4 regions of the Glutamicibacter sp. X7 genome follow, and region 4 is predicted to be linked to each of the others. Evidence: predicted binding sites of a transcription regulator. Region 4 holds the regulator's gene; each other region holds the start of a gene.
What was found. The regulator LexA, encoded in region 4, represses DNA repair genes until DNA is damaged. The targets are predictions, from matches to a motif close to TCGAACANNTGTTCGA.
Positions count from the first base shown of each region.

Region 1: ACYU0X_RS02125 (LexA family protein) is a predicted target of LexA. The motif match lies at 1,926-1,941, and genes of this name have one in related genera.
Region 2: uvrA (excinuclease ABC subunit UvrA) is a predicted target of LexA. The motif match lies at 2,445-2,460, and genes of this name have one in related genera.
Region 3: ACYU0X_RS14820 (shikimate dehydrogenase) is a predicted target of LexA. The motif match lies at 2,307-2,322, and genes of this name have one in related genera.

Region 1 is NZ_CM142678.1:423,766-429,634, forward strand. It holds gene ACYU0X_RS02115 (NAD(P)/FAD-dependent oxidoreductase) at 1-974, shown strand, start outside; gene ACYU0X_RS02120 (SDR family oxidoreductase) at 995-1,849, opposite strand; gene ACYU0X_RS02125 (LexA family protein) at 1,958-2,374, shown strand; gene ACYU0X_RS02130 (TrkH family potassium uptake protein) at 2,607-4,001, shown strand; gene ACYU0X_RS02135 (ATP-binding protein) at 3,994-5,869, shown strand, end outside.
Region 2 is NZ_CM142678.1:2,134,686-2,140,554, forward strand. It holds gene uvrA (excinuclease ABC subunit UvrA) at 1-2,431, opposite strand, end outside; gene ACYU0X_RS10265 (GntR family transcriptional regulator) at 2,746-3,123, opposite strand; gene ACYU0X_RS10270 (MBL fold metallo-hydrolase) at 3,204-3,857, shown strand; gene ACYU0X_RS10275 (methyltransferase domain-containing protein) at 3,864-4,652, opposite strand; gene ACYU0X_RS10280 (DEAD/DEAH box helicase) at 4,729-5,869, shown strand, end outside.
Region 3 is NZ_CM142678.1:3,105,349-3,111,217, forward strand. It holds gene ACYU0X_RS14815 (bifunctional sugar phosphate isomerase/epimerase/4-hydroxyphenylpyruvate dioxygenase family protein) at 1-1,348, opposite strand, end outside; gene ACYU0X_RS14820 (shikimate dehydrogenase) at 1,351-2,223, opposite strand; gene ACYU0X_RS14825 (MFS transporter) at 2,381-3,721, shown strand; gene ACYU0X_RS14830 (NAD(P)-dependent oxidoreductase) at 4,087-4,695, shown strand; gene ACYU0X_RS14835 (ABC transporter substrate-binding protein) at 4,818-5,869, shown strand, end outside.
Region 4 is NZ_CM142678.1:1,173,728-1,179,596, reverse strand. It holds gene hisB (imidazoleglycerol-phosphate dehydratase HisB) at 1-377, opposite strand, end outside; gene ACYU0X_RS05755 (histidinol-phosphate transaminase) at 405-1,511, opposite strand; gene ACYU0X_RS05750 (LysM peptidoglycan-binding domain-containing protein) at 1,588-1,938, opposite strand; gene lexA (transcriptional repressor LexA) at 2,200-2,916, shown strand; gene ACYU0X_RS05740 (glycoside hydrolase family 76 protein) at 2,913-3,947, opposite strand; gene ACYU0X_RS05735 (ATP-dependent DNA helicase) at 3,966-5,869, opposite strand, start outside.

The DNA of each region.
Region 1 (5,869 bases), 750 kb from region 4:
CGCCCCGGCAGTGGGCGCGGGCCATGGCGGTCTTCTCGCATATTGGTGGCTCCGGGATGGAGGCCTACGCCGAGCTCAGCGAGGCAGACACGGCAGGGCCCGGTGTGAGTGAACCGACCCGCGCCGCGAGTCCGTTTCTGGCGGCCTTCCGCACCGAGGCCGACCGGGCGGTCCTTGCACGGGAGTTCGAGATGATCTCGCGTAGTGGCGGAGCGGTGGACTTCCGGTTGCTCGATGGGGCGCAATTGCGCGCCATGGAGCCGAGCTTATCCTCGCAGGTGCGCTGTGGTGTGGCTATTGAACACCAGCGCTTTATCAACCCGCCAAGGTTTCTGGCGGCGCTCGCCGACAGCGTGCGTGCCCGTGGAGGGCAGATCATCGAAGCCCTTCAGGTTACCGACGTGCGTGCCGGTACACGGCAGGTGAAGATCATCGGTAGCTCCGGCCGGGCGCTGACCGCCGACCGGGTGGTATTAGCTACCGGGGCCTGGCTAGGCGATCTGGCCCGCGACTTCGGCGTGCGGGTCAGGGTGCAGGCCGGGCGAGGTTACTCGTTCAGCGTGCAACCCGAACAGCTTCCGAGCCGTCCCATCTACTTCCCAGCGCAACGGGTGGCCTGCACGCCGTTGGGAGACCGCTTGCGCATCGCCGGGACGATGGAGTTCCGCGACGCGAACCATCGACTCGAACCGGCACGCATCGAGGCCATCGTCGCCGCGGTTGCACCGTTATATACCGGTATTGATTGGGAGGACCGGGCCGAGGAGTGGGTCGGCGCCCGTCCCTGCACCGCCGATGGGTTGCCGCTGGTGGGGCCGACGAACTCCGAGCGCGTGTTTGTGGCCGGCGGGCATGGCATGTGGGGAGTGGCCCTTGGCCCGCTCACCGGCAAGATGCTCGCGGCACAGATCGTCGGCGATGAACCGGTGCCGGAGTTAGCCGCGCACTTCAATCCGTTGCGTCGCGGGTTCTAAGCGACTGGCTGCGATCGTGGCTAGGGGTGGCGCACTCCCTGTCCGGCCAGCATGGCGCGGTAGCCCTCGCGGTAGCTGGGGAATTCCGGTTGCCAACCGCTCGCGTGTAGCCGGGCGTTGGAAATGCGGCGGTCACCGCCGCGCCGGTCGGTCGGCTCGGCGTTCTGCTCCGGCGGAAGAGGTACCCCCAGTTCTGCGGCGAGGAAGGTATAGACCTGCGTTAACTGAGCCGGCTCGTCGTCATTGACCATGTACAGGTCCTGCGGTGCATCCAGGGTGGCGACATGGGCTAGCGCGCTGGCCAGGTCATCGCGGTGAATGCGGTTGGTCCAGTGCGAGCCGGTGGGCAGCACGGCGGTGCCGCCTTGCACCAGGTCCAGTAGCCGGGTACGCCCGGGACCGTAGATCCCCGAGGCGCGCAGGATCGATACGGGAAGCCCGCTAGTGCGCAAGAGCTCTTCGGTATCCGCGAGCACCTGCGAGGTCTCACGGCTGGGGGCCAGCTCAGTGGATTCGTTGACCCACGCTCCGTCCGTGCCGCCGAGCACCGCCGAGGAGGAGACATACAGCAAGCGTCGCAGGCGCGGTGCCTGGGAGTTCAGTTGCGCGATCAGGCGCTGCGCCACCTGCAGGTAGCTACGCCGGTACCCTTCCGCGTTTCGGGCGGCCGGAACCGGCGTCAACACCACGATGTCGGTGGCCTCATCGATGCGCGGGTACTCGGCGGCCGCGGTGAGATCCACGCGTTCCCCGTGGAAACCGGTTGGGAGCTTCTCCGGGGTGCGCCGCCAGGCGGTGACCTGATGGCCGTCGGCGAGCCACCGCAGGCCGGCTTCGGTGGCTACATCTCCGCAGCCTACGAGCAGAATCTTCATGGCACCAACCTACCGCGAATAGCTGCCGACCCTTGCCTGCCCCGAGCGGTGGGAACTTGCTAGAATCACCCTGGGGTCGAATATGTGTTCTATTTAGGGGGTGGGGTGATGCAACAGGGGATGATTCCGGAACCCGAGGAGGCCGGGCATAGCCCGGTGGCAGCGGTGGCGGCCATGGGCTTTCCCTCACCGGCACGCGACTACTTCGATGGCGGATTGGACCTGAACCGCTTACTGGTACGCGACCGAGTTTCTACCTTCATACTGCGCGTCGAGGGCCAGGCCATGGTCTCGGCCGGGATCTTCGACGCGGACGAGATCATCGTGGACCGCTCGCTGCCGGTGAAAGATGGCAGTGTTGTGGTGCTCAGCCTCAACGGACAGATGCTGGTTCGGCGCTGGGTCGCACGCGCCGGTCGCACCGGTCTACTGTGCGATGAATCGCCGCTGCCGGTGTGGCTGGCCGAGCAGGATGATCTGGAGGTCTTCGGGGTGGTGACCCGCTGCCTGCACCATGTGCGGTAGCCAACACGTTGATGCACCCGGCACCGAAACGGAGGCTCACGCGCACGAGAGTGGACGCTGGGATGGCCAGCTTGATGCCCGTGGCACGGTGCATCAATAGGGTGTCAAGATTCCGGTTCAAGGCATTAAGCGGGCATTAAAAACCGGGCCGCTCGACGCGTGGTGGCGATGAACTGGAAGAGAACGGCCCCGCCGGTCGCCAACTCCAGCAGCATCCCGAAAGGTCGTCTTCGTGCCTTCCTACCAGCGGCCAAAGCCCCCGACGATACAGCGTCTGCCCTCGGCACCTCGCAAGCAAAATCGCTGGCAAATCGACAATCCGGTGCGGCTGGTCCCGGTGGGCTTTCTCGTGGCCGTGTTGCTGGGCGCCGGGCTGTTGATGTTACCGGTGGCACGGACCGGCCCCTCCGGTGCCGACCCGCTGACCGCGATTTTCACCGCCGTGTCCGCCGTATGCGTCACCGGGCTTATCACGGTGGATACCGCAACCTATTGGACACCCTTCGGGCAGTTGGTCATCCTCGGGCTGATTCAGATCGGTGGGTTTGGAATCATGACCCTGGGTACGCTGCTGGCCCTGCTGGTGCGGCGTAAGTTGGGATTGCGCGGGCAACTGATGGCAGCGACGGAAACCCGTTCGCTGAACCTCGGCGATGTGCGTCATGTGCTGTTGCTGGTTGCCAAAATTACCATCGGCATTGAGCTGGCCGTCGCGGTGGTCCTGTCTGTGCGGTTCTGGGCGACGGGGCACGACATCCCGCATGCCATCTATACCGGTGTCTTCCACGCCATCTCGGCCTTTAACAACGCGGGCTTTTCTACATACAGCGATAGCCTGATGGGCTTTGTGGACGACCCATGGATCATCATTCCGATCTGTGTGGCCATCGTCTGCGGCGGACTCGGCTTTCCCGTGATGATCGAGCTGCTGCGCCGCAATGAGGATCATCGAGGCTGGGCGTTACACACGCGTCTGACCGTATGGGGTACTGCGATCATGCTGGCGCTGGGTTTCCTCGCGTTGGCCAGCTTTGAATGGAACCGTAGCGAAACGCTGGGACATCTCTCGCCCGGCGGCAAAATACTTGGTGCGCTGGGACTGACGGTCTTTCCGCGTACCGCGGGCTTTAACAGCATTGACTACGCCGACGCGTCGTCCGAATCCCTTCTTGTCACCGACATGTTGATGTTCATCGGTGGCGGAAGCGCCGGTACCGCCGGTGGCATCAAGATCACCACCTTCTTGGTGCTGGCCTTCGCCCTGTGGAGCCAGATTCGCGGACATGAGCAGGTCACGCTGGGTAATCGGGCCATTGGCGAATCGGTCCAACGTCAGGCACTGAGCGTGGTCTTGCTCGGCATCGGTGCGGTGTTGGTCGGCATGATCGTGCTCCTGCGAGTAACCTCCCACACCGTCGAAGAGGTGCTCTTCGAATGTGTCTCGGCCTTCGCCACCGTCGGACTATCCATGGGGATCACCGGAGATCTGCCGCCTGCCGGACAATGGGTGATCATTCTGTTGATGTTCGGTGGACGCGTAGGAATGGTCACCGTGGCCACCGCTCTGGCGCTGCGCTCAAAGATGCTGATGTACCGGCTGCCCGAGGAACGACCGATCATTGGTTAGCGTCGCAACAGCCCGGGACCTGCCGCACCATATGATGCACTGGGGAGACAACTGCCAGCAGGAGGAGATGGCCGCGGTGGAACTAGGGATGAGCGATACGGGCGAACCACCCCGGACGGTACTTGCCGTCTCGGGGCGGTCGGAATCCAGCGGCCTGATCGAGCGGGCCCTGCGCGGCCTACCAGAGTCCGGCGAGCTCATGGCCGTGCACGTGCCGGAACCCGGTGCCGCGGAGCAAGAACGGGAGAACCTCATGCAGCTACGCGAGCGCATCGAAGCCGCCGGCGGTACCTGGCATACGGTGATCGGGCAGGACGTAGCCAGCGCATTGCTAGGCTTCGCCCGCAGCGCGCGAGCCGACCGCATCGTGGTGGGGCGCTCGCGTTCGACCCGCGGCATACGTCGTCGGGACCTGGCCGCGTGCCTCGCAAAGGCCGGTGCCGAAATGGATGTGATCATTCTGCCGCACGAAACCAGTACGGCTGCTCGGCGCAGGGTTCCGCGGCCGACCGGGCCGCACGGGGCACGATTGGCCTACGGATGGGGTCTAGCGGCCCTCGGGCCGGCCTTGCTGACCGCCATCTTCTTGAACACCGAAGGCTCCGGGCAGGAGCTGACCCTGAACTTTCTCTGCCAGCTCACCGTGGTCGTCTTCGTCGCCCTGCTCGGTGGCTGGTGGCCCGCCCTGGCCGCCGCGCTGACTAGCACCTTGCTGTTGAACTGGTTCTTCACCGCGCCCACCGGACAGTGGCATATCCACGAACCGCTCAATGTCGCTGCGCTGTGCCTGTTTTTGCTGGTCGCGGCCGGAGTCGCCCGCGTGGTTGCCATCGAGGGGCGGCGTACAGCCGAAGCCGGACGGGCCCGCCGGCAGGCCGACACACTCTTCGAACTCTCCGGCGGAGTGATCCGGGAGGGCATTAGCGTTCCCGCCCTGCTCGAATGGTTGCGCCGCTCGTTCGAGCTGAATGCCGTCAGCCTGGCAACCCGCGCGGACGACCCGGCAGCACGCCGGGTGTTGGCCAGCGCAGGGCAGCCGAAACCCAACCCTTTTGACTGTGACAGCACCGTGATTGTGGATGCCGAACATATGCTCCTGATCGACGGACTCACCCAAGATGCTTCCGATCAAGGAGTGATGGAGGCCTTTGCCGGTCGTGTCGCCACGGTGCTCCAGCATCAAGCGCTCGCCGATGCCCGGGTGCAGGCCCAAGAGCTCGAAGCTGGCAACGCCATGCGCACGGCCCTGCTCGCTGCCGTATCCCACGATTTGCGAACACCTTTGGCCGGTATCAAGGCTTCCGCCTCCAGCCTGAGACTGAGCGACGTGGTGCTCACCGAACAGGACAAGGCCGAACTGCTGGCCACCGTCGAGGAATCGGCCGATAAACTCAGCGAACGTATCGAGGACCTGCTGAGTATGAGCCGAATTCAGGCGGGACACCTCGTGGTGCATCGCGGCGCCCTTCAGATGGAAGATCTCGTGGCCTCGGCCCGTCGCGACCTCAGCGGACAATTGGGTGATACGCACCTAGATATCGAGATTCCTGCCGATTGTCCCGCCGTAAGCGGGGACTATGGACTTGCCGTGCGCGTCATCGCCAACCTTGTGGAGAACGGTGCCCGCCATGGTGGTGGCCAGCGCGTGGACCTGCGTGCCACATGGGACGAGCGGCAGGTGCACCTGCATGTTATCGATCATGGACCTGGCGTGCCCGAGCACGAGAAGGAGAACATTTTTCAACCCTTCCAACGCCGCGGCGACCGCAACGCCACCGCGGGTCTGGGTTTAGGACTGGCCGTGGCCCGGGGTCTTGCCGAAGGGATGGGCGGACGTGTCGAGGTCCAAGACACCAGCGGCGGCGGTG
Region 2 (5,869 bases), 960 kb from region 4:
CGGCAATTGGCATATCCAGCACATCGGCGATGGTCTTGCCCTTGTAATGCACCTGCAGGGTTTCGCGGTTATAGCGCGCCCCGTGGCATACCTCGCAGGGCACATACACGTCGGGCAGGAAGTTCATCTCGATCTTCAGCGTGCCGTCGCCCGAGCAGGCCTCGCAGCGTCCGCCCTTGACGTTGAAGGAGAAACGGCCCGGCTGATAGCCGCGCAGCTTCGCCTCCTGAGTTTCGGCGAACAGCTTACGGACGTGATCAAACACCCCGGTGTAGGTCGCCGGGTTCGAACGCGGAGTTCGGCCAATCGGCGACTGGTCCACGTGCACGACCTTGTCCAGATGCTCGAGCCCACGCACCCGGGTATGCCGACCCGGCACCTGCTTGGCACCGTTGAGCTTATTGGCCAGCACCTTGTACAGGATGTCGTTGACCAAGGTGGACTTACCGGAGCCGGAAACCCCGGTCACCGCGGTGAGTACGCCCAAAGGGAAATCCACCGACACGTCGCGCAGGTTATTCTCGGAGGCGCCCACGACGGTGAGCATCCGCGCTGGGTCCACGGCGCGACGGGTCGCCGGCACCTCGATCTGCTTACGACGAGCCAAATAATCGCCGGTCAACGAGCGGGTGTTGGCCTTCAGGCCCTCCACGGATCCGGAGTGCACCACCTCGCCGCCATGTTCACCGGCGCCCGGGCCAATGTCGACGATCCAATCCGCCTCGGCGATGGTGTCCTCGTCGTGCTCCACTACGATCAGCGTGTTACCCAACGACCGCAGGTGCAACAAGGTATCGATCAGGCGTCGGTTATCGCGTTGATGCAGGCCGATGGAGGGCTCGTCGAGCACGTAGAGCACCCCGACCAGACCGGACCCGATCTGTGTGGCCAGCCGGATGCGCTGGGCCTCACCGCCGGAAAGGGTCCCCGCGGCACGCTCCAGCGTCAGGTACTCCAGCCCGACGTCGAGCAGGAACTTCATACGCGCGCCGATTTCCTTCAGCACCTGGGCGGCGATCTTCGCCTCACGTTCGGTCAGCTCGAGGCTGGTGAGGAAGTCGCTGGCGCTACGCAGGTCCATGGCGGAGACCGCGGCGATGGACTTGCCACCGACCAGCACCGACAAGGATGCCGGGTTGAGTCGTGCCCCGCCACAGGTCGGGCACGGAATTTGCCGCATGTACTGCTCGTAGCGGTCGCGGGCGTGATCCGATTCGGTCTCCTGGTGCTTGCGGTGCACGTAGGAGATGACACCCTCGAAGCCTGTGGAGTATTTGCGTTCGCGACCGAACCGATTGCGGTACTGCACCACGACCTTATGGTCCTTGCCGCCGAGGATCGCGGCACGGGCCTTGGCCGGCAGATCCTTCCAGGCGGTGTCCATGGTGAAGCCCAGTTCGTTGCCGAGGCCCTCGATCAACCGGTTCCAGTACTCGGTGGTGGCCTTGCCCAACGACCACGGAGCGATCGCACCCTCGGCCAAGGTCACCTCGGGGTCCGGAACGATCAGCTGTTCGTCGACCTCGAGTTTGGTGCCGATACCGCTGCAGGCCGAACAAGCACCGAAGGGGTTGTTGAAGGAAAAGGTACGTGGCTCGATCTCGTCGATGGCCAGCGGGTGCTCGTTGGGGCAGGCCAGGTTCTCGGAGAAGGCCCGGGTACGCTTGGGGTCCTCGGCATCCAGGTCGACGAAGTCGATCACCACGCGACCCTCGGCAATATTCAGCGCCGTTTCCACCGAGTCGGTGAGCCGCTGACGCACCGAATCATTAATGGCCAGCCGGTCCACGACCACTTCGATGGTGTGCTTGTACTGTTTGGCCAGCTTCGGCGGTTCGGAGAGCTGAATGGTTTCCCCGTCCACGCGGGCACGGGCGAATCCCTTGGAGGACAGCTCGGCGAACAGGTCGACGAACTCACCCTTGCGGGCACGCACCACCGGGGCGAGCACTTGGAAGCGCGTCTTCTCCGGTAGCTCGAGTAGCTGGTCGACGATCTGCTGCGGAGACTGCTTGGAGATCGGCTCGCCACATTCCGGGCAGTGTGGGCGTCCCACACGTGCCCAGAGCAGACGCATGTAGTCATAGACCTCGGTGATCGTACCCACCGTCGAGCGCGGGTTACGGCTCGTGGATTTCTGGTCGATGGATACCGCCGGGGAAAGCCCCTCGATGAAGTCAACATCCGGCTTATCGACCTGGCCGAGGAACATGCGCGCGTAGGCCGAGAGCGATTCGACATAGCGACGCTGCCCTTCGGCGAAGATGGTGTCGAAGGCGAGCGAAGATTTGCCCGATCCGGAGAGTCCGGTGAACACGATCATTGCGTCGCGCGGCAGATCCAGATCGACGTTCTTCAGGTTATGCTCGCGGGCGCCCTTGACGATCAGGCGCGAAAGATCCAAGGTTTTGCTCTCTGCAGTAGTAGCCACCCTGCCATAATAATCGAAAATTGATTCGAATCGGTGTTCTCTTCAGCACAGTTTTCCGAGGCGGTTCTTCCAACGCGGTGATTTGAGTCCACGAGGTCACCAAGCCGCTGCGGTTCACTACGGGGCACGGAACCACGAACCGTCGCGCTGCCGCCTAAGCTCGCGCATTTGGACCGTTAGGGTCCCGAAATCTTGGCCCCGGTGCGACAACCCGACGCGGGCAGCTCGGCGCGTGGCCCGATGGTAGTGATAGGCGCGCATCGTACGTGCCGGTGGCAGGTTTGGCTCCGGCACAGATCCCCGACGCTTGGACGCTAGTCCGGCAGGGAACTAAAGGCCGCACGCAAATACTTCACCGCACGTTCCTCATCCACCGACCACGTCCGGGCCACCCGCGCCAGATCGGCGGCCGCGTCCGAAACCGCCTGCTCGCCGGCCTCGGCGCCGGCCTGCACGATGGTGCCGTGCCGCCCCCTTGTGACCACGGCTCCCTGGGCTTCGAGCTCCTTATAGACCTTCGCCACCGTGTTCACCGCCAAACCGACCTGCCCGGCGAGCGCCCGCACGGACGGTAGACGGGTACCCGGAGCCAAGCGCCCCGAGGCGATTGCACCGAGCAACTGTTCACGGACCTGCTGATAGGGCGCCGTCTCCAATGTGTTATCGACGCTAATGAACTCCAGTTCGCTCACGGGATCCCTTCCTTGCCACATTTGCTTCTCCGCCCCCGAGCCTATCGCGCGGGTCTGCTCGGGAGACGTAGGCTGGAGCCATGGCTGAACTTGTACTTAACGACGTGGTGATTCGCTGGGTCAGCGTCTCCTCGATGAACAATAACGTGTACCTGGTAACTGAGCGGGCGAGCGGTCAACAACTCCTCGTGGACGCCGCCGACGATATCCAAGCCATTGCAGGCCTACTCTCCGAGGCATCGGCGGACGGCCCCAATCCCGAGCTTGTGGGCATTGCGACGACCCACCAGCACTGGGATCACGTGCGGGCGCTTGCCGAGCTGAGCTCCCGGTACCCGGTCCCCACCTATGCGGGCGCCGACGACGTCGCGGGTATCGAGCAGGAATGCGGCATCAAGACCTCGCATCCGTTGCGCCATGGCGAACACATTGAGCTGGGTGACGTGATCATCGAAGCGATTCACCTGCGCGGACACACTCCAGGCTCGATTGCGTACGTGCTACGAGACTCCTCGGGCCAGGTGGTTGTGCTCAGTGGCGATAGCTTATTCCCCGGAGGCGTTGGCAACACAGGCAATGATCCGCAACGTTTCATGTCGCTGTTTACTGACGTCACCGAGCGGGTCTTCGAACGCTTTGATGACGCCACGCTGGTGTTGCCCGGACATGGAGATTCCACCACGCTCGGTGACGAGCGCCCGCACCTGGCTGAGTGGCAGGCTCGCGGCTGGTAAACCGGGTCAGTTTTTGCGGCCCACCATGAAGATCCGGCGAAATGGGAAGTTGGTCAGCAGTTGACCATCGGGGGCCGTGAACGAAGGGTAATGCTCGGCGATCGCCGCACGATAGTCGTCTTCGAAGGCGAGGTAATCCGCCGCGGACAGCGCCGCCTTGACCGGCAGCAACGCCGTGCCGCGCACCCAGCTCAGCACCGGGTCGGCGCCGGTGAGCAACTGCTGATAGGTGGTTTCCCACACGTCGGCCTCGAGACCGCACCGAATGAATAACTGCTGGTAGTCGGATGGGTCAGCGACCGCGTCACCGTGGCGCAGGACCCCACGCAACTTCTCGACCCAGCGTGGGCTCTGCGCCACCTCGCGCATGACCGTATGAGACGGTGAGGTGAAGTTCCCCGGCACTTGGATAGCCACCACCGCGCCGGGGGCTAGCTGCCGCAGCCAGCGTTCGAGGTGCACTTGATGCCCGTCGAGCCACTGCAACATCGCGCTCGAGACCAACAGATCGGTACCCTCGGGCACATCCCAGCTGGCCGCGTCGGCCAGGGCGAAGCTGAGATTCTCGGCTGCTGCCACGGCATTGGCACGAGCGACCATCTCCGGCGATGAGTCCAACCCCAGCACCTGCGCTTGCGGCCAGCGCTGGGCGAGTACCTCGGTAATATTCCCGGGCCCACAGCCCAAATCGACGATGCTCGTCGGATCGAGCTGCGGGATCCGTCCCAGCAAATCGAAGAAAGGTCGGCTTCGATGATCCGAAAATTGCGCGTACTGTGTCGGGTTCCATTCCATAGTTCGTAGCCTATGCGACCCACGGCCGAGGCGCGGTGACGCACAAACCGCGGCGGCCCGATAGGCTTGAGACATCATGCTGCTCACCGATTACCTGCCCCAAGATCCCGCCAACGTGTCCGAGGACGACATCTACGAGGCCTTCGGGCGTTGGGTGGCGACCCGTGGGATCGACCTCTACCCCGCCCAGGACGAAGCCTCGATGCACCTGGCTGCCGGCAGTAACGTCATCTTGGCTACCCCCACCGGCTCGGGGAAATCTCTGGTGGCGATCGCCGCGCATTTCTATGCCATGGCGCGCGACCAAATCAGCTTCTACACCGCGCCGATCAAGGCGCTGGTCTCCGAGAAGTTCTTCGACCTCTGCAAAATCTTCGGCGCCGAGAACGTCGGAATGGTCACCGGAGACTCCTCGGTGAACGCCGACGCCCCGATCATATGTTGCACCGCCGAGATCCTGGCGAACCTGGCCCTGCGCGAAGGGTCTCGGGCCGACGTGGGCTGCGTGGTGATGGACGAGTTCCATTTCTATGCCGACCCGCAGCGTGGCTGGGCCTGGCAGGTGCCGCTGATCGAGTTGCCGCAGAGCCAGTTCCTGTTGATGAGCGCCACGCTGGGCGATGTGACGCGCTTCGAAAAGGAGTTGAGCGAACGCACCGGTAAGTCGACGGTCACCGTCGCTCATACCCAGCGTCCGATCCCCTTGCACTTCCACTACTCCATGGAGCCGGTGCAGGAGGCGGTGGAGGAACTGATCTCCACCAAGCAAACCCCTGTATACATCGTGCATTTCTCGCAGCTCGATGCAATCGATCGCGCCAGCGGGTTGATGAGCATCAACGTATGCACCCGCGAGGAGAAGGACCGCATCGCCGAGCTGATCGCCGGATTCCGCTTCTCCGCCGGCTTCGGCAAAACCCTCAACCGGTTGGTGCGTCACGGCATCGGCGTGCACCATGCGGGCATGCTGCCCAAGTACCGCCGACTCGTCGAACAGTTGGCGCAGGCCGGGCTGCTGAAGGTGATCTGCGGTACCGACACCCTCGGGGTGGGCATTAACGTGCCCATCCGCACCGTGGTGATCACCGCACTGTCGAAGTTCGACGGCACCCGCACCCGTATCCTCAACGCCCGCGAGTTCCATCAGATCGCCGGGCGTGCCGGCCGCGCCGGTTTCGACACCGCAGGAACCGTGCTCGTACAGGCCCCGGAACATG
Region 3 (5,869 bases), 1.7 Mb from region 4:
TCGTGTAGAACAAGACAGACTCATCAAAGGAACGCCACGGCTGAGCGAGGTTGATATGGTCTATCCCGGTGATACGACCCGACGGTGCAGTGTCGGCCGTAGCATCGGCCCCACTGAATTCGCCCTCCCATTCGCTGTGGGGGCCTCTGAAGAAAACCTCGGTCTCGTCAGGTGCTCGGAAGCCGGGTAGATCCTGTTCGGAGTCCACCTGTAGTCTCGGCACTGGGCTGGCTAGGAGCTTACTCGCTCGTTGCTGGGCGGCGCCCTGGTCGGGCACCTGCACGCCAAACCCGGAGACTTGGGCCTGTATTTCTCGACTACGCTGAGCATTGATGACGATCCGCGCCCCTCCGGCGGCAAATAACTGTACCGGTTTTCGCCTGTGTTGACCTTGGAATCGGAAGCCCAACTGGGTGAGCAACCGGGCCACCAATTCTGGGTCCTCGGTGCGCACTTCGGCGAAGTCGAATCCCGTGGCCTCTCGCTGCCCGGGGAGAGATTGAAGGTCGAGGTTATCGGTCTCGCGCTCCGAAAGAAGTGCAGCTGTTTGCGACTGTAACCAAATCAACGAGCGCAAGCCATCGGCCGAGGTTCGTCGCACATTTGATTGACGGAACACGTCATTGAAAATTTCAAGAGAAATGGTGCCCGCATATCCCGAACGGACTAGGTAGCCGAGAAACTCGTCGAGCTGGAAGCCGCCTTGCCCGGGAAAGAGCCGATGGTGGCGCGACCAAGACAACACGTCCAGAGATAAATCCGGCGCGTCGGCCAGTTGCACAAAAAAGATCTTCTCCCCGGGAATTTCTGCGATCTGCGCCGGATCATCGCCACGAGAAAGGATATGGAAACTATCGATACATAGCCCCACGTTGGAACGATCAACTCGACGCACGATCTCCCAGGAGTGCTGGTAGGTATTGACGAAAGTGCCCCACGCCAAGGCCTCATAGGCGATGCGGATTTGGTATTTCTCGGCAAGTTCGGCAAGCCGCCGTAGCTGCTCGACAAAGAGGTCATCGTCGTTGATGGTCGCGGTTCCGACATTCGAGCACAACAAAATCAGGTCCATTCCTAGGCTCTGCATGAGCTGGAATTTAGCCTCGGCGCGACGTAAGTTGCCTAGCAATAAGGACTCGGTGACTCCCTCGAAATCACGGAACGGTTGGAACAAATCCAGGGTGAGACCTAGCCGATGCGCCAAGGCACGGATTTCCTCTGGAGACATCGGGCTGACCAGAAGATCCTGCTCAAATATCTCAATGCCGTCAAAACCCGCCGCGGCACAGGCATACATTTTTTCCTCGAGGCTACCGGAGAGGCAGACGGTGGCAATTGATGTGCGCATGGTTAGAGTCCTTCTTCCAGCATGTTTAACAGATGGGCCCGCATGCGCGTCACATCCGGTTTTCGACCAGTAAAAATTTCGAAGGCGTCGACCGCTTGACCAACGGCCATATGCCCGCCATCAAGTACCCGGCAACCCAAAGCATCGGCCGCCCGAACTAGTTCAGTATCGACGGGTCGGTAGATACAGTCGGCCACCCAATGGCGAGTCTCGAGACCGGCGAGATCCATCGGAAGGCCCGGATGCTGATGCATGCCGATGGGTGTTGCATTCAGCAACCCGTCCACTTGAGCCAGCAGCGACGGCGCCTGTGCCGCGGTAGCAGGAATAACGTTGGCCTGCGGGAAATGCCTTTGAAGTTCCCCAGCTCGCTGCTCGGCACGCTCAATCTGCGCGTCCACTAGATAGAGCACCTTAACCCCCGAATCAAGCAACGCGTAGGCTACGGCGGATCCAGCCCCACCAGCACCCAGCTGCAACACCGATTCACGTGGGACACCCGCTAGGCCGTGCGCGAAGCCACGGGCAAACCCGGAGGCATCGGTGTTGTAACCGAAGAATTTTCCGTCGCGAATGACCACCGTATTGACCGCACCAATGTCCTGCGCATTGGAAGAGATTTCATCCAGATGCTCCATGACCAGCTGCTTGCATGGATGGGTGATATTGAATGCATTAAAGCCAAGTTCGGCCCCGGCTCGCAAAAGTTGCGCCACATACTCCGCTGGACGCCCCAGAAGACTCAGGTCGATTGGGCGGTAAAGATAGTGAATCCCATGGGCGGCGGCTTCCTTTTCATGCATCGAAGGGGTTAGCGACGAGTGCACGCCCTCGCCAATAAGCCCAACCAAATAGGACTGCGCTGTGGTACTCATCGTTTTCCTCGCGTTCTATCGCAATTGCGGCAAGGTATTGCCCGAAGTGTGATTTAGCTCTACTCTAAACCTAGGAACGCAATACGAACAAGTGGTCGCATAGCGAACAAATGAAAATCACTTACGCGCCTCTTCACGGACACCAAGGGAGTTATCAATGCCACGAATAAGCACGCCCGGCGACAATCCGGCAGGTCCCACGGGGCAACGCACGCCCGTCAAGGCTGCATTAGCAAGTTTCATGGGTAGCGCCGTGGAGTACTACGATTTCTTCATCTTCGGCTCGGCCGCAGCACTGATATTCCCGCACATCTTCTTCCCGGATGCCGACACCAATGCCGCAGTCATGTCGTTGGCCACTTTTGGCTTCGCCTATGTGGCGCGCCCGGTTGGCGCCATTATTCTTGGGCACTTTGGCGACCGCATTGGACGCCAGAAAGTCTTGATGTTCACGCTAATCATGATGGGTGCCTCGACCTTCGCGATCGGTTGCTTGCCGACCTTTGATCAGGTCGGTTGGCTCGCTCCCATCCTTCTTGTATTGGCCCGGCTGTGTCAGGGACTTTCGGCCGCTGGTGAGCAAGCAGGGGCTTCATCGCTCTCACTCGAACACGCCCCGGATAATCGCCGAAGCTTCTTCACTTCGTGGACACTGACAGGCACTCAGGGTGGCCAGATTCTGGCCGCCATGATCTTTATTCCAGTAGTCGCACTACCGGATGAACTCAAATACGGCATTGGCTGGCGCATCCCGTTCTGGCTGTCGGCAGTCGTAGTGGTCATCACCTTTTTTATCCGCCGCTCGCTACACGAAACCCCAGAGTTTGAGGAAGCCAAGAAGAACAACGAGATCGCTAAGCTTCCGCTGGCCGTGTTGTTGCGGTTCCATTGGAAAGATGTGTTGCGTGTCGTGCTCTGCGCTTTCATCGCTGCGGTCTCCACTGTTTACGGCACGCTAGCGATCTCTTATGGCAAGACCATCGGCAATTTGGATGAATCAATTACGCTGTGGCTCGTCGTCGCCGGCAATATCGGGGCGCTAATCAGCCAGCCGCTCTTTGGAATGCTGGCGGACAAGATTGGTCGCAAACCAGTCTTCATATACGGGGCCCTGGGTTCAGCCGCGATTATGCCTTTCTACCTGCAGTCCATGGAAACCAGTAATACGCCGCTGCAGTTCCTACTGTCGCTACTGGTTTTCTCCTGTGCTTACGCCGCTTCCAATGCGGTGTGGCCCAGCTTCTATGCAGAGATGTTCTCCGCCCAGGTACGATTCTCCGGCTTAGCCATCGGCACTCAGCTTGGCTTCTTGATGGCGGGCTTCGCCCCATCGATCGTTGCCGCGCTAGGTGGTCTCGAACCCGGCGGTTGGGTACAAATCAGCCTATTCACGGCAGCAATCTGCGTGGTTGCTTCACTCTCGGCGCTCACCGCACGGGAAACTTTCCGCGTCCCTACCCACCAACTAGGTCATAAGGTTTACAAGGTCGTTTCCTAGGGCATCGCTTTAACCCGTATAGCACTCGCGGAAACAATTGGTCGAAGCGGGGTCACGGCATGTAAGAGCGATCCTGTTTCGGTGGATGTTCGACGCGAAGCAAACCCTGTAGCCCGCTAATCATGCTGTAGTCTGCCCCAAAGTCGGCGCCAGAACCCAGAGACGACCCACGTATTCTTGGGCGCCTGATACGTGCGCCTGTCTTTTCCTCGACGCCCGGTTTCATAACCCCTCGCCTGTGACAGGCAACGTGGGAATGAAGCCGGGCGTCTGCGCGTTCAGTACAGTGCAACCGGAATCATTGGACCGCTTTGCTCGCATCGCGGCACGTCCCACCCGTTGATGTTGTCGAAAGGACACACCTTATGAAGATCGCCATTTACGGTGCCACCGGCATGGTCGGTAGCCAGCTTGTCGCCGAAGCTCTCGAACGCGGTGACGAAGTGACCGCCATTTCGCGCAACGGCACCGAGGTGCCCGGCACCACCGCTCTGGCCGCCGAGCTCTCCGACATCTCGACCTACCTCAAGGTGGGCAAGGAGCACGATGCAGTGGTTATTTCCGTGCCGCCTTCGCGCACCGGAGGCGACCACCAGGAGTACCTGGACGCCTTCGAAGAGATCACCGAAACCCTCATTCCGGCCCGTCTGGTCGTAGTCGGCGGCGCAGGCGCCACCGAGGTCAACGGCACCCGCCTGCTGGATATGCCGGACTTCCCTGAGATGTACAAGGCCGAAGCCACCACCGCCGCGGCCGTCTACGACATGTTCACCTCCGTCTCCGGCATCAGCTGGACCGTGGTGGCCCCGGCCCCGGAAATTGCCCCGGGCCGCCGCACCGGTAACTACACCCTAGGAACCGATTCCCCGGCCGGCGACTTCGTCTCGAGCCAAGACTTCGCGGTCGCTATTCTCGATGAGCTCCACGAACCGAAGCACGAGAATCGCCGCATGACGGTCGCCAGCGAAAAGTAAATCTTTCGCCCGCCAGCCGAGGCCCGGACGCCCTGTGATTTGGGCGACGTCCGGGCCTCGGTCTGCGCCGACCTCGCTATGGTTAGATGCATCAACTCCCACAGTTCAAGGTAAAAGTTCGCATGCCCTCAGTTTCTCGCGCCCGTCGCGTGCTCTCCCTATCCATCGGCTTGCCGGTAGCCCTGACCCTGCTCGCCGCCTGCGCCCCGAGCAACCCGGAGTCCGCCGCCAGCCAGGCGTCCGTCGACCCGGTTGCCGGCGGCACGCTGGTGTACGCCTCGGGCGACGCCGAACCGACCTGCCTGGACCCGCATGTGGGCGGCAACTACCCGCAGGCGCTGGTGGCTAGCCAGTACCTCGAAACGCTGTTCACCAAGGACGCCGAGGGCAAGATCATGCCGTGGCTGGCCGAATCCACCGAGCTGAGCGACGACGGGCTGCACCGCACCATTACGCTGCGCGAGGGCATCACCTTCCATGACGGCACCAAGCTGACCGCCGAGGCCATCAAGGCCAATATCGAGCATCTGCAGGACCCCAATACCGCGTCCTCCACCGGCTACCTGGCCGTCGGCAAGATCGAAAAGGTCACCGTGACCGACGAGCTAACCGCCGAACTGACCTTGGCCTCGAAGGACAACGCCCTGCTCGAATCGCTGTCCATGCCGTGGACCGCCATCGAGTCGCCGAAGGCACTCAAGCGCCCCAAGGCCGTGAATTGCACCTCGCCGGTCGGTACCGGCCCCTTCAAGGTGGAGTCGTGGCAGACTCAGCAGGCGGTTAACCTGGTACGCAACGAGGACTACCAGCCACCGGTGGCCCAGCCCGAGCGCAGCCAGCCCACCGCCTACCTGGAGGGCATCAGCTGGCGTTTCATCCCGGAGGCCGCCACCCGTTACGCGGCCCTGCAGTCCGGTGAGGTCGACATCATCGACAACGCCCAGCCCGACACCATCGCGACGGCCGCCACCTCCGGCGCATTCGGACACCTCGACGCACCGCGCCCGGGTGCCGCCAACCGCTTGGAGCTGAACAGCTCCAAGGCACCCTTCGACGACCAGCTGGTGCGCGAGGCCTTCATCCGTTCCCTGGATGTGAATTCGGGCATCAATGCGCTGCTGTTCAACACCGCGCAGCGTAGTTACTCCCTGCTCTCCAGCGTCGAACCCTTGGG
Region 4 (5,869 bases):
CCCCCGTGGACGAGGTAAGGGCGCCCGGAGACATCTACAACGGCACGTGCCAGCGCCTCGTCCAAGGGCGCATAGGCGGTACCGAAGCGACGGATACCGGCCTTGTTGCCTAAGGCCACGCGCAAAACTTCGCCGATGGTGATCGCAACGTCCTCGACGGTGTGGTGCACGTCGATATGCGTGTCCCCGGTCGCGCGGACTGTCAGGTCGATCAGCGAGTGCTTGGACAGCGCGGTGAGCATATGGTCATAGAACGGAACGCTGGTGGAGATCTCGCTGGTGCCGGTCCCATCGAGGTCCAGTTCCACAAACACGGAGGATTCACTAGTCACGCGTTCCATGCGTGCCCGACGTGCGCCAATCAGTTCGGCAGTCATTATTTCCTTTGCGGTAGTTCGTTCTCGCTAGTTCGCTGCGTCCAACAGCTCGGCCAGTCGGTCGAGGAAGGCCGTCGTCTCGGCTTCGGTACCGGCCGTCACGCGCAAAGTTCCGGGGATCCCGTTGTTTCGCACGATAATGCCTGCTTCCAGAAGTCCCTGCCAGATGGCCTCTGGATCGTCGAGCCCGCCGAAAAACACAAAATTCGAGTCGCTCACCGATGGCTTGAGCCCAAGTTCTTTGAGTCGTTCCACGATCCGGTCGCGCTGGACCTTGATGGCTTCGACTTCCGCCAAAAGTAGATCCACGTTCTTCAGCGCAGCAATGGCAGTAGCTTGGGTGACCGCGGAAAGGTGGTACGGCAGACGTACCAGACGGATGGCATCGGTAACCTCGGGCGCGGCCGCAAGATAGCCCAGTCGAGCACCGGCAAGGGCGAAAGCCTTCGACATGGTACGCGTTACGATCAGCCGTTGGCGATCGGCAAGCAGGGTCAGCGCCGAACGAGTACCAGCCAAGGAGAACTCGGCATAGGCTTCGTCGACGACGACCATGGCGTTGGTTTCGGAGCACGCCTCATATACAGCCTCGATGACATCTAGCCCCAACGCCGTACCAGTTGGATTATTCGGCGAGCAAAGGATGACAATATTGGGTCGGTGCTCGCGCACCTGGGCTGCTGCCGATGCGGCGGTCAGTTCGAAATCTTCATCACGGGTCCCGGCGATGAAAGTGGTGTCGGTGCCACTAGCAAGCAGCGGATACATCGAATAGGTCGGAACGAAGCTCATTACGCTACGTCCTGGACCACCGAATGCTTGCAGAATCTGCTGAAGGATCTCGTTGGACCCATTGGCCGCCCAGATATTGTCGGCGGCTAACTCGTGACCCAGATAGTCGGCGAGACGTTCGCGGAGTTCGGTAAATTCCCGGTCTGGATATCGGTTCAGTGTGGTTGCCGCAGCCACTACCTCATCGCTAATGGCCCGAACTACTGCATCGGGCAATGGATGGGTGTTCTCGTTGACGTTCAGCTGAATGGGCACGTCGATCTGTGGCGCGCCATAGGGAGAAAGCCCTCGGAGATTCTCGCGTAAGGGCAGCTGACTCAAAAGTTCACTGCGGTCATTCACGGTTTAATTCTAGTCGCGTAGTGACCTCCCGCTTCAATCGAGGTCGCTACTAGGTAATAAACCGCACTTCAACAGGCTAGTCGAGAACGGGGATCTGCAGGGTGTCGCCCGCCTGAATCTCGCCGTACTCGATGGAGTTGATCTCGCTGATGTACTGCATGGCGGAGTAAATATCGTGTTCTCCGGCGTGTTCACGAGCCAGACCCCATAGCGTGTCTCCAGGAATCACGGTCACTTCAACGAACTCTTGCCCTTGCGGCGCGGCGGAACTGGCCTGTGCGGAATTGAAGAACATGGCCACGAAGAATGCCGCGGCGACGGTCAGCGCAAATACGGGGATTCCTACCAGCACGGCCCAACCGCGACGATTGATCTTGATCTTCAAGGGAGCGGCCTTGGTGGTGGCGTCCAACGCAAGAGTACCCATGATGTTTTCTCCTCATGTGTGGCTACGAGTGATCCGAGTTCGAATTCGAACAACTAGTTCGAACATGTATTCGGAAGTAGTACATCTGTTCTAACACCGCTCGATCGACGTTGTCCAGACACCTTCGAACAAATCTTTGAAAGAGGAGTCATCTTCTACTAAGATTTCGAAGTAATCGAGCAATGGAAACATCACAGCATTCGGCCCCGACAGTTTGTCTTTCACCGGCGGGATCAGAAGGCTTAGGGAAGGCAGAAACTCATGTCAGCATCGCAACGCACTCCGCGATCCAACGCTCGATCCCTGACTATTCGTCAGAAGAAGATTCTCGAAACAATTCAGCGCGCTATCGGGAAGAATGGCTACCCGCCATCAATGCGTGAGATTGGCGACTCGGTCGGACTGGCAAGCCTCTCAAGCGTGACGCATCAGCTGGGGCAGTTGGAAAAGTTGGGCTACATCAGACGTGATCCGCGTCGTCCGCGAGCCATGGAGATCCTCCTTCCATTGCAGCTAAGCGAAGATGGATCGGCACCTGCACCGGCAGCCGAGGAACCCAGCCCGGCAGAAGAGTCCAAGGTCATCGAGCTCAGTACCTCGGCTGATACCACTATGGTTCCGCTAGTAGGGCGTATCGCCGCCGGTGGCCCGATCCTGGCCGAGCAGACCGTAGAAGACGTCTTCTCGCTCCCTCGGCAGTTGGTCGGTCATGGCGAACTCTTTATGTTGCGAGTCTCGGGCGATTCAATGGTTGATGCTGCCATCTGCGATGGCGACTGGGTTGTCGTGCGTCGGCAGCAGACCGCCGAAAACGGTGACATTGTGGCGGCGTTGCTCGACGAGGAAGCAACGGTCAAAACCTTCCGGCAGCGCGATGGGCATACGTGGCTGTTGCCGCAGAATTCCCGTTACGAGCCAATTCTGGGCGACAGTGCCGCCATTATGGGCCGCGTTGTTTCGGTGATGCGCTCGCTCTAGGCGTTCGGTATCGAGGTCGCCGGGCTCAACCGGCACGCGGCGTTGAAAATCATCCAGCGCTGCACGACCGCAGATAGTTCAATCTCCTGCCGTTCCACCAGCGTTTGCGCGGTGCTGCGCACCATCTGCGCCGCCTTATCGCGCACCTCGGAGGGAAGTCGCCGGTCACCTGCGGACAGTGCCAAGTAGCGGCACAGGATGCCGGTAAATAGTGCACCGTCGCCGGCCGCCGAGATCGGCAAGGAGCCGTGCTCGTCAGCCAATTCACGACGAATCGCGTGAATCAAGTCGGCCGCACGCGTCAGATCCTCGGGCATACCCAAGGCACACAGCGTGGCCAGAGTTGTGCCCTGGTTGTAGGTGTAAATAGCCGGTTCGAGATCTACGGCGTCATCCTTCAGACGCAGACCATCGAAGTAGAGGCCGCGAGCCGTGTCGAACAGATGCTCATTGAGCCACTGCATCAGCGCGCGGGCCGCCGTATAGCGTCCGGTACGAACAAACAAAAGCGCGGCCGGGCCGTTGGCCGGCGTATTTTTGAAGTCTCTTGAGCGATTCCAGTAAATTCCGCCACCCAAACGGTCATCTCCGGCCGCTGCTAGAACCCGACCCAGCTGATGGACCGCCAGGGAAGCCAACGGGGCCCGTTGCCCCGGAAGAGCTGCGGTGAGGCGTTCCAGACGACGCGCCGCCAACGCAAGCCACGCCATGTCGTCGTAGAAGGCATTCGGGAATTTGCCGAGATTACGCAAGAAGATTCCGCGTAGCAACGCCTTAGCCCGCCGGATTTCCTGCATCGCCCGGAGCCGCTCCCCTGATGCAAGCCACAGCTCGGCATCGTCAACGATCGCATCCAAATAGTGCGCCTGCCACCAGTAGTTCCAGGGCCCTAAGTCGCGAATGTGCCGGGTATCGTCTTGCCTATCGTGGCTTCGTCCAATGAATGTACCGGGTAGTCCGGCGAGGTGACGTCCAAAGCGCGCGTGTGTATCGCGGGCCGCGCCGGCGGCAAGTGATCGAAAGGACTCCACTGGAACCTCACCGTTTCTCTAGGGCTTGAGGCGCTTCAGCACACCGAGGATCGTCTTCTTATCGACGGTAGGCCACATCGGCGGTAACGAGCCCTTCAGGAAGGTTCCGTAGCGTGCGGTGGCCATACGGGAGTCGAGCACTGCCACAACACCCTTGTCGTTAACCGAACGGATCAAACGTCCGGCACCCTGTGCGAGACGAATGGCCGCGTGGGTGGCCGAGACTTGCATGAACCCATTCCCGCCATGCCGGGCAATATCCTCGGTACGCGCCTTGGAGATGGGGTCGTCGGGGCGTGGGAAAGGAATCTTGTCGATAATCACCAGTCGACAGGAGTCGCCCGGGACGTCGACGCCCTGCCAGAGAGTCATCGTGCCGAACAGGCAACTATCTCGGTCGGCGGCAAATTGCTCCACGAGCGACTTCATGCTGCCTTCACCCTGGCAGAGGATCTCAGTGTCCAAACGAGGGCGTAGGATCTCGGCTGCTTCCTCGGCGGACCGTTTAGAAGTAAAGAGCACCAATGCCCCACCGCCCGAGGCGGCGATGAGGTCCTCGATCTCGTCGAGGGTTTCGGCCGAGAGCTGGCGACCAGGCTTGGGCAGGTGTTTCGCCACGTAGAGAATGCCCTGTTTGGGATAATCGAAAGGACTGCCGACGTCCACGCCCTCCCAGCTCGGGGCACCGGCACCCATCAACCCCAATGATCCGGCAACGGAATCGAACTGCGCACCAATGGCTAGGGTGGCGCTCGTCAAAACCACGGTGCGTCCGTCGAACAACCCTTCACGGAGCTTGCCAGCCACCGACAACGGCGCGACATTGAGGGTGGCCGGGGTGCCCGGGTCAGATTCTACGTAGCCGCGACCATCCACGAACTCACGGGGACGGGTCGTATAGAGCACTTCGCGTCGCTCTTCGGTCTCCAACATGCGAATCGCATCATCCATAATGGCCTGCAGCTGGGAACGAGCCGTCTGTCGCCCGCCGTCGGCCGGGGCGTTAGCCTCGGGTTTAGTCAAGGCGAGAACCAAGCGGGACTGCTCGACGATGTCGTTCAGCGCGATGCCCATCTCCTCCGGCAATCCCTTATCCATCAGGCCGGTGGGGATGCCAGTCAACGACTTTTCAAGTTTGTGGGCCGCCTTGGTGAGTTCATCGACGTTCACCGCGCAGTGACGCTTCGCCCCGCCAGCGGCGGTCAGCACCATGCGAGCAGAAAGCGCGCCAGCGACCGAAGAAGTCACGCGGTCCTGAAGCTCATGTGCCTCATCAATGATGGCCACGTCGAAATCCGGAAGCACGTTCAGCCCCTCGAAGGCCGAGACGGCGAGCAGGGCGTGGTTGGTAATCACCACATCCGCTTCCGAAGCACGGGCGCGCGCCATTTCCGAGAAACATTCGTCTGCCATCGGGCATTTTTGCGACCCTAGGCACTCCATGGCGGAGACGGAGACCTGCCGCCAGGCCTTATCGCTGACCCCGGGAACCAACTCATCGCGATCCCCGGTTTCCGTGCGTTCGGCCCATTCACGAAGTTTCATGACTTCATTAGCCAGCGGCGAGTACACCGTGCCAGAGGCCGCGGGTTTCTCATCCATGGAAAACAGCGCGCCCTCGTCTTCATCCGGGTAGCCGCCGCCGAGCTTATATTGGCACAAATAGTTCGAGCGTCCCTTGAGCAAGGACACATCCATGGGGCGCGAGAGCTTGCCCTTGAGCGATTCGAGCAGACGCGGCACATCACGTCCGACGATCTGAGACTGCAACGCCAACGTGGCGGTGGAGACGATCACGGGTTTTGGCGAGGTTTGTGCATAAGCCAGCGCCGGAATCAGGTAGCCCATCGACTTACCCGTTCCGGTACCCGCCTGCACCAGCAGATGACGTTCTTCGTCCAACGCCTCAACGACGTGTTTGA